3 regions of the Flavonifractor sp. An112 genome follow, and region 2 is predicted to be linked to each of the others. Evidence: riboswitches for the same ligand, from Rfam matches in the RefSeq annotation. Region 2 holds a riboswitch; each other region holds the start of a gene.

What was found. Region 2 has a riboswitch for cobalamin ahead of IHN22_RS02230 (hypothetical protein). Riboswitches for the same ligand answer to the same signal wherever they lie in the genome.
Region 1: linked by a shared signal. The riboswitch ahead of cbiD (cobalt-precorrin-5B (C(1))-methyltransferase CbiD) and the one ahead of IHN22_RS02230 (hypothetical protein) in region 2 are both predicted to bind cobalamin.
Region 3: linked by a shared signal. The riboswitch ahead of IHN22_RS01160 (energy-coupling factor ABC transporter permease) and the one ahead of IHN22_RS02230 (hypothetical protein) in region 2 are both predicted to bind cobalamin.

Annotation. Positions count from the first base shown of each region.
Region 1 covers NZ_CAJFGT010000004.1:27,238-30,506, forward strand. Annotated here, with positions in the region: gene IHN22_RS01065 (cation-translocating P-type ATPase) at 1-985, shown strand, start outside; gene IHN22_RS01070 (GNAT family N-acetyltransferase) at 988-1,440, shown strand; cobalamin riboswitch at 1,489-1,672, shown strand; gene cbiD (cobalt-precorrin-5B (C(1))-methyltransferase CbiD) at 1,767-2,903, shown strand; gene cobM (precorrin-4 C(11)-methyltransferase) at 2,950-3,269, shown strand, end outside.
Region 2 covers NZ_CAJFGT010000008.1:21,015-24,283, forward strand. Annotated here, with positions in the region: gene IHN22_RS02220 (sensor histidine kinase) at 1-879, shown strand, start outside; gene IHN22_RS02225 (DUF975 family protein) at 928-1,755, shown strand; cobalamin riboswitch at 1,808-2,002, shown strand; gene IHN22_RS02230 (hypothetical protein) at 2,156-2,809, shown strand; gene polA (DNA polymerase I) at 3,020-3,269, shown strand, end outside.
Region 3 covers NZ_CAJFGT010000004.1:42,895-46,163, forward strand. Annotated here, with positions in the region: gene IHN22_RS01150 (precorrin-8X methylmutase) at 1-627, shown strand, start outside; gene IHN22_RS01155 (sirohydrochlorin cobaltochelatase) at 633-1,418, shown strand; cobalamin riboswitch at 1,401-1,587, shown strand; gene IHN22_RS01160 (energy-coupling factor ABC transporter permease) at 1,686-2,339, shown strand; gene IHN22_RS01165 (energy-coupling factor ABC transporter substrate-binding protein) at 2,353-2,649, shown strand; gene cbiQ (cobalt ECF transporter T component CbiQ) at 2,652-3,269, shown strand, end outside.

The DNA of each region.
Region 1 (3,269 bases), on a different contig from region 2:
GGCCGTTAAGGTCATTTCCGGCGATAACCCGGTGACGGTGGCCGAGGTGGCCCGTCAGGCGGGCATCCAGGGGGCGGACCGCTATGTGGACGCCGCCACCCTCCACTCCGATGCCGACATGGACCGGGCGGTGCGGGAATTTACCGTGTTCGGCCGGGTCACCCCCGACCAGAAGCGCAAGCTGGTCCAGGCCCTCCAGCGGGCGGGTCACACCGTGGCCATGACCGGCGACGGCGTCAACGACGTACTGGCCCTGAAGGACGCCGACTGCGGCATTGCCATGGCTTCCGGTGCGGAGGCCGCCTGCCACGCCGCCCAGCTGGTGCTCCTTAACTCCGACTTTGCCGCCATGCCCAAGGTGGTGGCCGAGGGCCGCCGGGTCATCAATAACATCCAGCGGGCCGCCGCCCTCTATCTGGTGAAAAACATCTTCTCCTTTTTCCTGTCTATCATCTCCCTGTTCGCCACCTTCCCCTACCCGGTGACCCCGCTGCAGATCTCCTTCCTCAGCGCCGTCACCATCGGCGTGCCCTCCCTCTTCCTGGCTCTGGAGCCCAACCACGCCCTGGTAAAGGGAAAATTTCTTACCAACGTGTTCCGGGCAGCCCTGCCCGGCGGCCTCACCGACCTGATCATCGTGCTGGGGCTGGAGGCCTTCTATCTGGTCTTTGGCTTTACCACCGATGAGTTGTCCACTATGTCTACCATCCTGCTGGTGGTCATCGGCCTGCTGGTGCTCTATCAGGTGTGTAAGCCCTTCGACTGGAAGCGGCGGGTACTGATGATCGCCATGTCTGCCTCCTCCGCGGTGGCCATCATCTGGTTCGGGGCCAGCTTTGGCCTGAGCCAGCTGACCATCCAGTCCTTCCTGGTGCTGGTGGTGTTCCTGTGCCTGTCCTACCCGGTGATGAACGTGCTGCTGAAGGTATGTCAGTACGGCGCCCTGCTGTGGGACAAGGCCAGACATATGAGGCGCCGCACATGAGTCTGACGGTACGGCCCTACCGTCCGTCGGACTGCCCCATTCTGGCGGAGCTCTTTTATCAGACGGTTCATGGGGTGTGCGGACAGGACTACACCCCGGAGCAGCTGGATGCCTGGGCCGACGGACAGGTGGATCTGGCGGCCTGGGATGCCTCCTTTCAGGCCCACACTACTTTGGTGGCGGAGTGGGACGGGATGGTGGCTGGCTTTGCCGATCTGGCCGACGACGGCTACCTGGACCGGCTCTATGTCCATAAGGATCTCCAGGGCCGGGGGATTGCCACCGCCCTGTGCGACGGCCTGCCCGGCGCCCGGCTGACCCATGCTTCTCTTACCGCCCGGCCCTTCTTTGAACACCGGGGCTGGCGGGTGGAGCGGGAGCAGCAGGTGGAGCGCCATGGGGTCAAATTGACCAATTTTGTCATGGCACGGGAACCGGCCCGTGCGCCCATATGACAAGAAATTACCTTTACTTTTCCCCTGAACCCTGATATAATGAGCGGAGAATTGAATTGTATCCGCAGTTGCGGCAGTGCCGCGAAAGGGGAAGCCGGTGCAAATCCGGCGCAGTCTTACCTCTACTGTAAGCGTGGACGAAGGCGCGAATACCATTGGCCCGTTGGGCTGAGAAGGTGCGCCGGAGGAGGAAACGCAAGCCAGGAGACCCGCTGCAGGGATACCGTATTGCGTAGCTCTGAGGTGGAGAGGTGCGGCATTTTTTCATTGAAAAAGGCCCTCCCCAAAGCTGGGGAGGGCCTTTTTGTGTCGAAGGAGGCGGTCTGGTGCTGGAACTGTATATCCCGGTGGGGAACAAGCAGCTGCGCTGCGGCTATACCACCGGCACTTGTGCCGCCGCCGCTACAGCCGGGGCGGTCCGGCTGCTGCTTACCGGGGAGGCTTTGCCCGCAGTGCGGGTGGATACCCCTGCGGGGATCACGGTGGAGGCTGAACTGCTGGAGCAGTCCGCCGGAACCGGCTGGGCCAGCTGTGCCGTCCGGAAGGACGGCGGGGACGATCCGGATGTGACAAACGGTACCCTGATTTTTGCCCGGGCGGAAAAAACCGGCGCCCCCGGCATTATCATCGACGGCGGTACCGGCGTGGGCCGGGTGACCCGGCCCGGGCTGGACCAGCCGGTAGGCGCAGCTGCCATCAACTCCACCCCCCGGATGATGATCCGGCACCAGGCGGAGGAGGAGATGGCCAGGGCGGGCTATACCGGCGGGCTGTCCATCACCATTTCGGTTCCGGAGGGAGAGACGCTGGCCGCCCACACCTTCAACCCCCGTCTGGGTATTGAAGGGGGCATCTCCATCCTGGGCACCAGCGGTATCGTCCGCCCCATGAGCGAGGCCGCCCTCATCGACTCCCTCTACCTGGAGCAGGATATAGCCAAAGCCGCAGGCGTGACCGAGCTGCTGGTCACCCCCGGCAACTACGGGGACTCCTTCGCGGAGGGGACTCTGGGCCTGGACTTGACCCACCGCTGCACCTGCAGCAACTATCTGGGTCACGCCATCGACCACGCTGCCGGGCTGGGCTTCCGATCCTTCCTGCTGGTGGGCCACCTGGGCAAGCTGATTAAAGTGGCGGCGGGGAACATGAACACCCACTCCAAGGTGGCCGACGGCCGGCGGGAGACCCTCACCGCCCACGCTGCCCTGGCGGGCGGGAGCCCGGCGCTGCTGAAAGCCCTCTTTGCCTGCCCCACCACCGATGCCGGGGTGGAGCTGCTGAAAGAGGAGGGGCTGCTGGAGCCGGTGATGGCCTCCATTGCCCAGGCCCTGGAGGAGGTATTGCACCACCGGGCCGGACCCGATCTGGCCATTGAGGCGGTGTTCTTCTCCAACCAGTACGGACTGCTGGGCAAGACAACAGGGGCCGGGAAATTGCTGGCCCTGCATCAATATCAATCGTAGGGGCGGCCTTTACGGCCGCCCGCCGGTACAGATAGGAGTTTCGATTATGGTACATTTCATCGGCGCGGGCCCCGGTGGGGCCGATCTCATCACCGTGCGGGGCGCCAGGCTGCTGGGGGAGGCGGATGTGATCATCTACGCCGGTTCCCTGGTGAACCCCGCCCTGCTGGATTATAAAAAGGAAGGCTGCCAGGTCTATGACAGCGCCAAGATGACCCTGGAAGAGGTCATCGAGGTGATGAAGGAGACCGAGGCCAGGGGGGGCACTACCGTCCGGCTCCATACCGGCGATCCCTCTCTGTACGGCGCCCACCGGGAGCAGATGGATGAGCTGGATCAGCTGGGCATCTCTTACGATGTGACCCC
Region 2 (3,269 bases):
TACGCGTACTCCACCGGAACTTACACGATTTACAAGGGAAATGGAAACGCCGATCTGAGGGAGTACGGCGTGCATCCGGTGGCCTCCAACTATTGCCTGCCGGGGGATTACCTGCTGGCCGGCCTGGAGCCGGCGGCTCTGCTCACCCTGGCGGCGGCGGTGGCACTGGCCCTGTTCACCGCCTGGCTGGAGAGTCGGGCCATCCGGCGGGAACGGGCCTTCGTCCGGGGGGCGGCCCATGAACTCAAGACTCCTCTGGCGGTGCTGCGCACCCATGCCGAGGCCCTGCGGGAGGACATCGACCCCGCCAAGCGGGGCCAGTACCTGGACACCGTAGTGGCTGAGAGCGACCGGATGGCGGCCCTGGTGGGGAGCCTGATGGACCTGGCCCGGCTGGAGAGCGGCGGCAAGGTGGAGCGGGAGCCCCTGGATCTGGCCGCGCTGGTGGAGAATGGTGCTGCACGGCTGTCTCTGCTGGCGGAGGAAAAGAACATTGAACTGCGTATTCAACTGGCTCCGGCATCCATGCTGGGGGACCGGCTGCGGTTGGAAGAAGTGGTGGATGATCTGGCGGACAATGCCCTGCGCCACTGCACCCCCGGCGGCGCGGTGACCATTGCCCTGGCCCAAAAGGGACGGCGGATCACGCTGACCGTGGACAACGACGGCCCCGTCATCCCGCAAAAACATCTGGACCGCCTGTTCGAGCCCTTCTACCGGGGGGATGAGGGCCGCAGCCGGGCGGACGGAGGTACCGGTTTGGGCCTGGCCATTGTCCGGGCGGCGGTGGAGGCCCATGGAGGCCGCTGCTGGGCGGTCAACCGGACGGGGGGCGTGACCTTTACGGTGGTGCTGCCCGGGTTGCAATCGGAAACATGATGTGGTATCATTTCCTCAACAAGGTAGAAACGATTGTGAGGGAGTACCATGGGATATAACCGTCCTGAGTCCAAGTGGCTGGCACGGGATGCCATGCGGGGGGCCTATCCCCACCCCATGCTGGTGACGCTGGTGTATGTGCTGCTGACCGGTGTACTGAGCAGTGTGGTGCTGAATTTTGTATCTGAGCCTTTTCAGGCTGCCTATTTTTATCTGACAGAGACCAGCTATGAAGTGGAAGAGATCCTGACCGCCATCTTTACCCCCCAGCGCATTGCGGTGATTCTGGTCATGGAGCTGCTGCTGGCGCTCTATAGCTGGGTGATGGATTACGGATATACCTCCTATAGCCTGCGATTGACCCGGCGGGAAGGTCCCAGCTACCGAAATCTGCTGGATGGCTTTTATACGATAGGACGGGCACTGGCTGTGAATTTCCTGTCGGCCCTGTTTGTGTTCCTGTGGGGGCTCATCGGTATGGCGGTCTATGTGGGCTTTGTGTTCCTGGCCTATCTAATGCACAGCGTCACCCTGATCCTTGTCGGCGCTTTGATCATGCTGGTTTGGATGATTGCCATATCCTATCGTTACCGGCTGGCGGTCTACTTTCTGCTGGACCACCCGGAGATGGGCGCCCTGGAGGCCATTGGCCACAGCCGCAACGCCATGCGGGGCAATATCATGGCACTGTTCGTACAGGACCTGTCCTTCCTGGGATGGCTGATTTTGTCTCCCTTCACCCTGGGTATTCTGAGCCTGTGGATTGGCCCCTATATGGGGGCGGCCAATGCCAATTTTTATAACTGGGTGGTGTATGGAGCCTTTCCTCAGCGGCCTCAGCCCGGCGGGTGGAACGGACCTTACGGCGGGATGTAACCAAAGTAGGCATTGTATTTTCGGACGAAGATGATATAATAGAAACAACAACTGAATCCAATCAGCGGTTGGTAGCTGTCCGTCCTCAGGGGCGGAGCTTTCAATGGGAATGCGGTGCAAGTCCGCAGCAGCCCTCTCTACTGTAAGGATGACGAGCGCTCATAAGGTCACTGTCCGGGTACGGATGGGAAGACGGGCGTAAGGTTGAATCCAAGCCAGGAGACCAGCCAGCCGCGACGGTAACGCGCATATTCGGCGGGGAAATGGCGCGTGACAGCACAGGCATTTGAGCTGATGAAAAAAGAGTTTCCCGTCCGGGAAACTCTTTTCTTTTGCTATGGCCTGGGCCATGGATGTCCCCGCCGGAATCCATTTGCAGCGGCAGGGAGGTAGTAAAGCTATGGAACGGACCGGAAAGAACAGATTGTCCCAGCGGGAATTGAATGGATATCGCCAGTGGCTGGCGGAACTGGAGGAGGAGATGACCGATACGCCCGGATTATCTCAGCAGCTGGATGGAGATCTTACCCTCTATTTTTCCCCGGAATGTCCCATTGGCAGACAGGTGTATACCAGCTTTTCCGACGAAGAACTATTGGAGTCACTGGTGGAGACCATGGAGGGGCGCAATGGTTCGCCCCGTCCGGAGCGGCTGCTGTGCGTCTACCGCTGGTATCTGGAAAAGCGCTTTGGTTCCCTCCATCATGCCTGTTGGCGGGCTCGGGGCAGGAGCCGCCAGCAGGCGGCAGAGCGGATGTGGCCGGCGGACTGGCCCGAGCGGGTGGACACCCTGCCCTTCCTGAAGCGGTGCGCGTCCCGGGGCGTATGCCTGGATGAGGATGCCCGACAAACACTGGGGGAGTACTGCGCGGCGGTCCGACGGACAGGTCAGCCTCCCTGCCGGGAGGAGCTGCCCGGGGAGCTGGATGTATTGTTCAGACAAGTGGGCTGCACCTGGCAGACCGGACTGGAACTGCTGGGCATTCCTGCGCTGAGTAAGTCCGTGCGCCGGCATATGCGGCGCTATTGGGCGCGGGACGTTGGTCATGCCTGAAGCCGGAGGGGAAGGACCTTCCTGATACCGCCGTCTCAGAAGGATCTATATCCTGCTGGCTTCTGCCGAGGGGTATTTGGCCTCGGCACGCATAGCGGTCACCATTGTGAGGTGACCCGGCGGGCGTTTCTCTTGTATGGGACGGAGAAAGCTGGTATACTATAACCTGAGATTTTATGTCCGGTGTGCCGGACAGCAGGAGGTCCTTTCATGAAGCTTATGGTCATTGACGGCAATTCCATCATCAACCGTGCCTTTTACGGCATCAAGCTGCTCACCACCAAGGACGGCACCCCCACCAACGCTGTCTATGGCTTCGTGAATATCCTGCTCAAGCTGATAGACGAGGAACAGCCCGACGCCCTGTGTGTCACCTTTGACCGGAAGGCCCCCACCTTCCGCCACCTGGCCTATGAGGGCTACAAGGCCCAGCGGAAGGGAATGCCGGAAGAACTGGCGG
Region 3 (3,269 bases), on a different contig from region 2:
CGGGTGGCCCCCGCTGACATTGAGGCCAGAAGCATGGAGATCATCGGCCAGGAGCTGGGGGACCGGGTGTTTCCCGCCGACCAGCTGCCCATCATCAAGCGGGCTATCCACACCAGCGCCGACTTCGACTATGCCGACAATCTGGTATTCTCCCCCGACGCGGTGGCGGCAGGCATTGCCGCCATCAAGGGGGGCTGCACCATCGTCACCGACACCCAGATGGCCTTCTCCGGTGTCAATAAGAAGGTGCTGGAGAAGTTCGGAGGCAAGGCGGTGTGCTTTATGTCTGACCCGGACGTGGCCGCTGAGGCCAAGGAGCGGGGGGAGACCCGGGCCACCGTGTCCATGGAGCGGGCCGCTCAGCTGGAGGGCCCCCTGGTGTTGGCCATCGGCAACGCTCCCACCGCTCTGGTGCGGGCCTGTGAGCTCATCGAGGAGGGGAAAATGGCCCCCGCTCTGGTGATCGGCGTGCCGGTGGGCTTCGTCAACGTGGTGGAGAGCAAGGAGCTGCTCCTCACCATGGACACCCCCCACATCGTGGCCCGGGGCCGCAAGGGGGGCAGCAACATCGCCGCTGCCATCTGCAACGCCCTGCTCTACCAGGCCAGCAACAACGTACGGGAGTGAACGATATGAAACCACAAGCCCTTCTGGCGGTGTCCTTCGGCACCAGCCACCGGGATACCCTGGAAAAGACCATCACCGCCATCGAGAAGGCCCTGGCCGCCGCCTTTCCGGAGCGCACTCTTCGCCGGGCCTTCACCAGCGGTATGATTTTGAGAAAGCTGGAGCGGGAGGGCACCCACATCGACGACGTACCCGCCGCCCTGGAGAAGCTGGCGACGGAGGGATACACCGACGTGCTGGTCCAGCCCACCCACATCATGAACGGCGACGAGTACGACAAGATGATGGCTCTGGCCGGCCCCTTCGAGGGCCGGTTTGAGAAGCTGACCTTCGGCCGCCCCCTGCTCACCGAGACGGGGGACTACCTGGACGCGGTGGGGGCCCTGCTCCAAGACCTGCCCCAGGCAGAGGAGGGCAAAGCCATCCTCTACATGGGCCACGGCACCGAGCACTTTGCCAACTCCTGTTACGCCCTGCTGGAGTATGTGTTCCGGGATATGGGCCGGAAGGACGTGGTCATCGGCACGGTGGAGGGCTACCCCGGCTTTGGGGAGGCGGTGCGCCGTATCCAAGAGCTGGGTGCCACAAACGTAGAGCTGCGCCCCCTGATGATCGTGGCGGGCGATCACGCCAAAAACGATCTGGCGGGGGAGGAGGAGGACTCCTGGAAGTCCCTGCTGGAACAAGAGGGCTACGCCGTCAACTGCGTGCTCCAGGGCCTGGGAGAGTTTCCCAGTATCCAGGCCCTCTTCGTCAAGCACGCCGGAGAGGCCAAACAACTCCAGGCGTAAGCCTGTTTGCATAGAGGGCCGGGAAAAGGGAAGCCGGGTGCAAATCCCGCGCAGTCCCGCTGCCGTAAGAGAAGAGCCGCCGGGCACCATGTCACTGGGAAAACCTGGGAAGACGCGCGGTGGCAGAGAGGCTCAAGCCGGAAAACCTTGCCCGGCCCGGAAACCACCCACCTACGAGTGATAGGAAAGGATGAAACAACCATGAAAACTCTGACTGCCAACAAAACCGTCCGCGCCGCGGCGGTGCTGGTGGGGCTGCTGGGTCTGATGACCATGAGCGCCTCCGCCATGCACATCGCCGAGGGTATGCTGCCGGTGAACTGGGCCATTGGCTGGGGCGCGGTGTGCGTACCCTTCGTGGTGGCCGGCTTCTTCTCCATCAAGAAGAAGATCGACCAGGCCCCCCGGGCCAAGATCCTGCTGGCCATGTGCGGCGCCTTCGCCTTCGTGCTGTCCGCCCTGAAGATCCCCTCGGTGTCCGGCTCCTGCTCCCACCCCACCGGTGTGGGCCTGGGCGCCATCCTGTTCGGGCCCCTGGTGATGACGGTGCTGGGCCTCATCGTGCTGCTCTTCCAGGCCCTGCTGCTGGCCCACGGCGGCCTCACCACCCTGGGCGCCAACGTATTCTCCATGGCCATTGCCGGGCCTATCGTGTCCTGGCTGGTCTATAAGCTGCTGCGGAAGGCCAAGGCTCCCGCCGCTGTGGCGGTGTTTGCCGCCGCCGCCCTGGGTGACCTCTTCACCTATGTGGTCACCTCGGTCCAGCTGGGGGTCATCAACGGCGGCATGGTGAAGTTCCTTACCATCTTCGCTGTGACCCAGATCCCTCTGGCCATTGCCGAGGGCCTGCTCACCGTGGTCATCTTCAACGTGCTGGAGAAGTACAGCAAGACCGAGCTCCATGAGCTGCAGGTGCTGTAAGGAGGGGACGGATATGAAAGTTTGGCAGAAAAATTTGATTTTGATCCTGTTGGTGGTGGTCATTGCCGCCGTGCCCCTGTGGCTGCTGCCCAATGCTGAGTTCGGCGGAGCCGACGGCCAGGCTGAGGAGGCCATTATGGAGCTTAACCCCGACTATGAACCCTGGTTTGAGCCCATTCTGGAGCCCGCCAGCGGCGAGGTGGAGTCCATGCTCTTTGCCCTCCAGGCCGCCATCGGCGCCGGTGTGGTGGGCTTCATTCTGGGCCGCATCACCAAGAAGCCGGACGGGAAAGAGAAAGGAACGAACTGACCATGGGCACCGACCGCTACGCCTATCAGTCCCGCCTGCGGCGGGTGTCTCCCATGCCCAAGCTGCTGCTGACGGTAGTCGCTCTGGTGATCTGCCTGTGCTGTGACAGCGTGGCGGTGGGCCTGTTTACCCTGATTCTGATGGGGGTACTGATTACCGCCCTGGGGGGACTTTCCCCCAGGGTGTACCTCCATTTTCTCAAGGTGCCGCTGATCTTCCTGGTCATCGGCTGCCTTACCATCGTGGCGGGGGCCTACCCCGCCGGGACGGAGATGGTGGCCGCCATTCCGGTGGGCGACAGTTTGTGGGGCTTTACCATGGATGGCCTATGGATGGGCGGACGGATCTTTTGTAAGGCCCTGGGGGCGGTGGGATGTATGTATTTTCTCTCCCTCAATACCCCCGTTACCGACCTGACCATGGCCCTGGGGAAGCTCCATGTGCCCAAGCTGCTGGTGGAGCTGATGGAGCTGATCTACCGCTTCATCTTCGTGCTGGCCGAGACGGCCGACCACATCCGCACCGCCCAGGATTCCCGGCTGGGCTACCGGGGGTTCCGCCGGTCGGTGTCCTCCCTGGGGATGCTGGCATCCATGGTGTTCCTGCGGGCATGGCGAAAG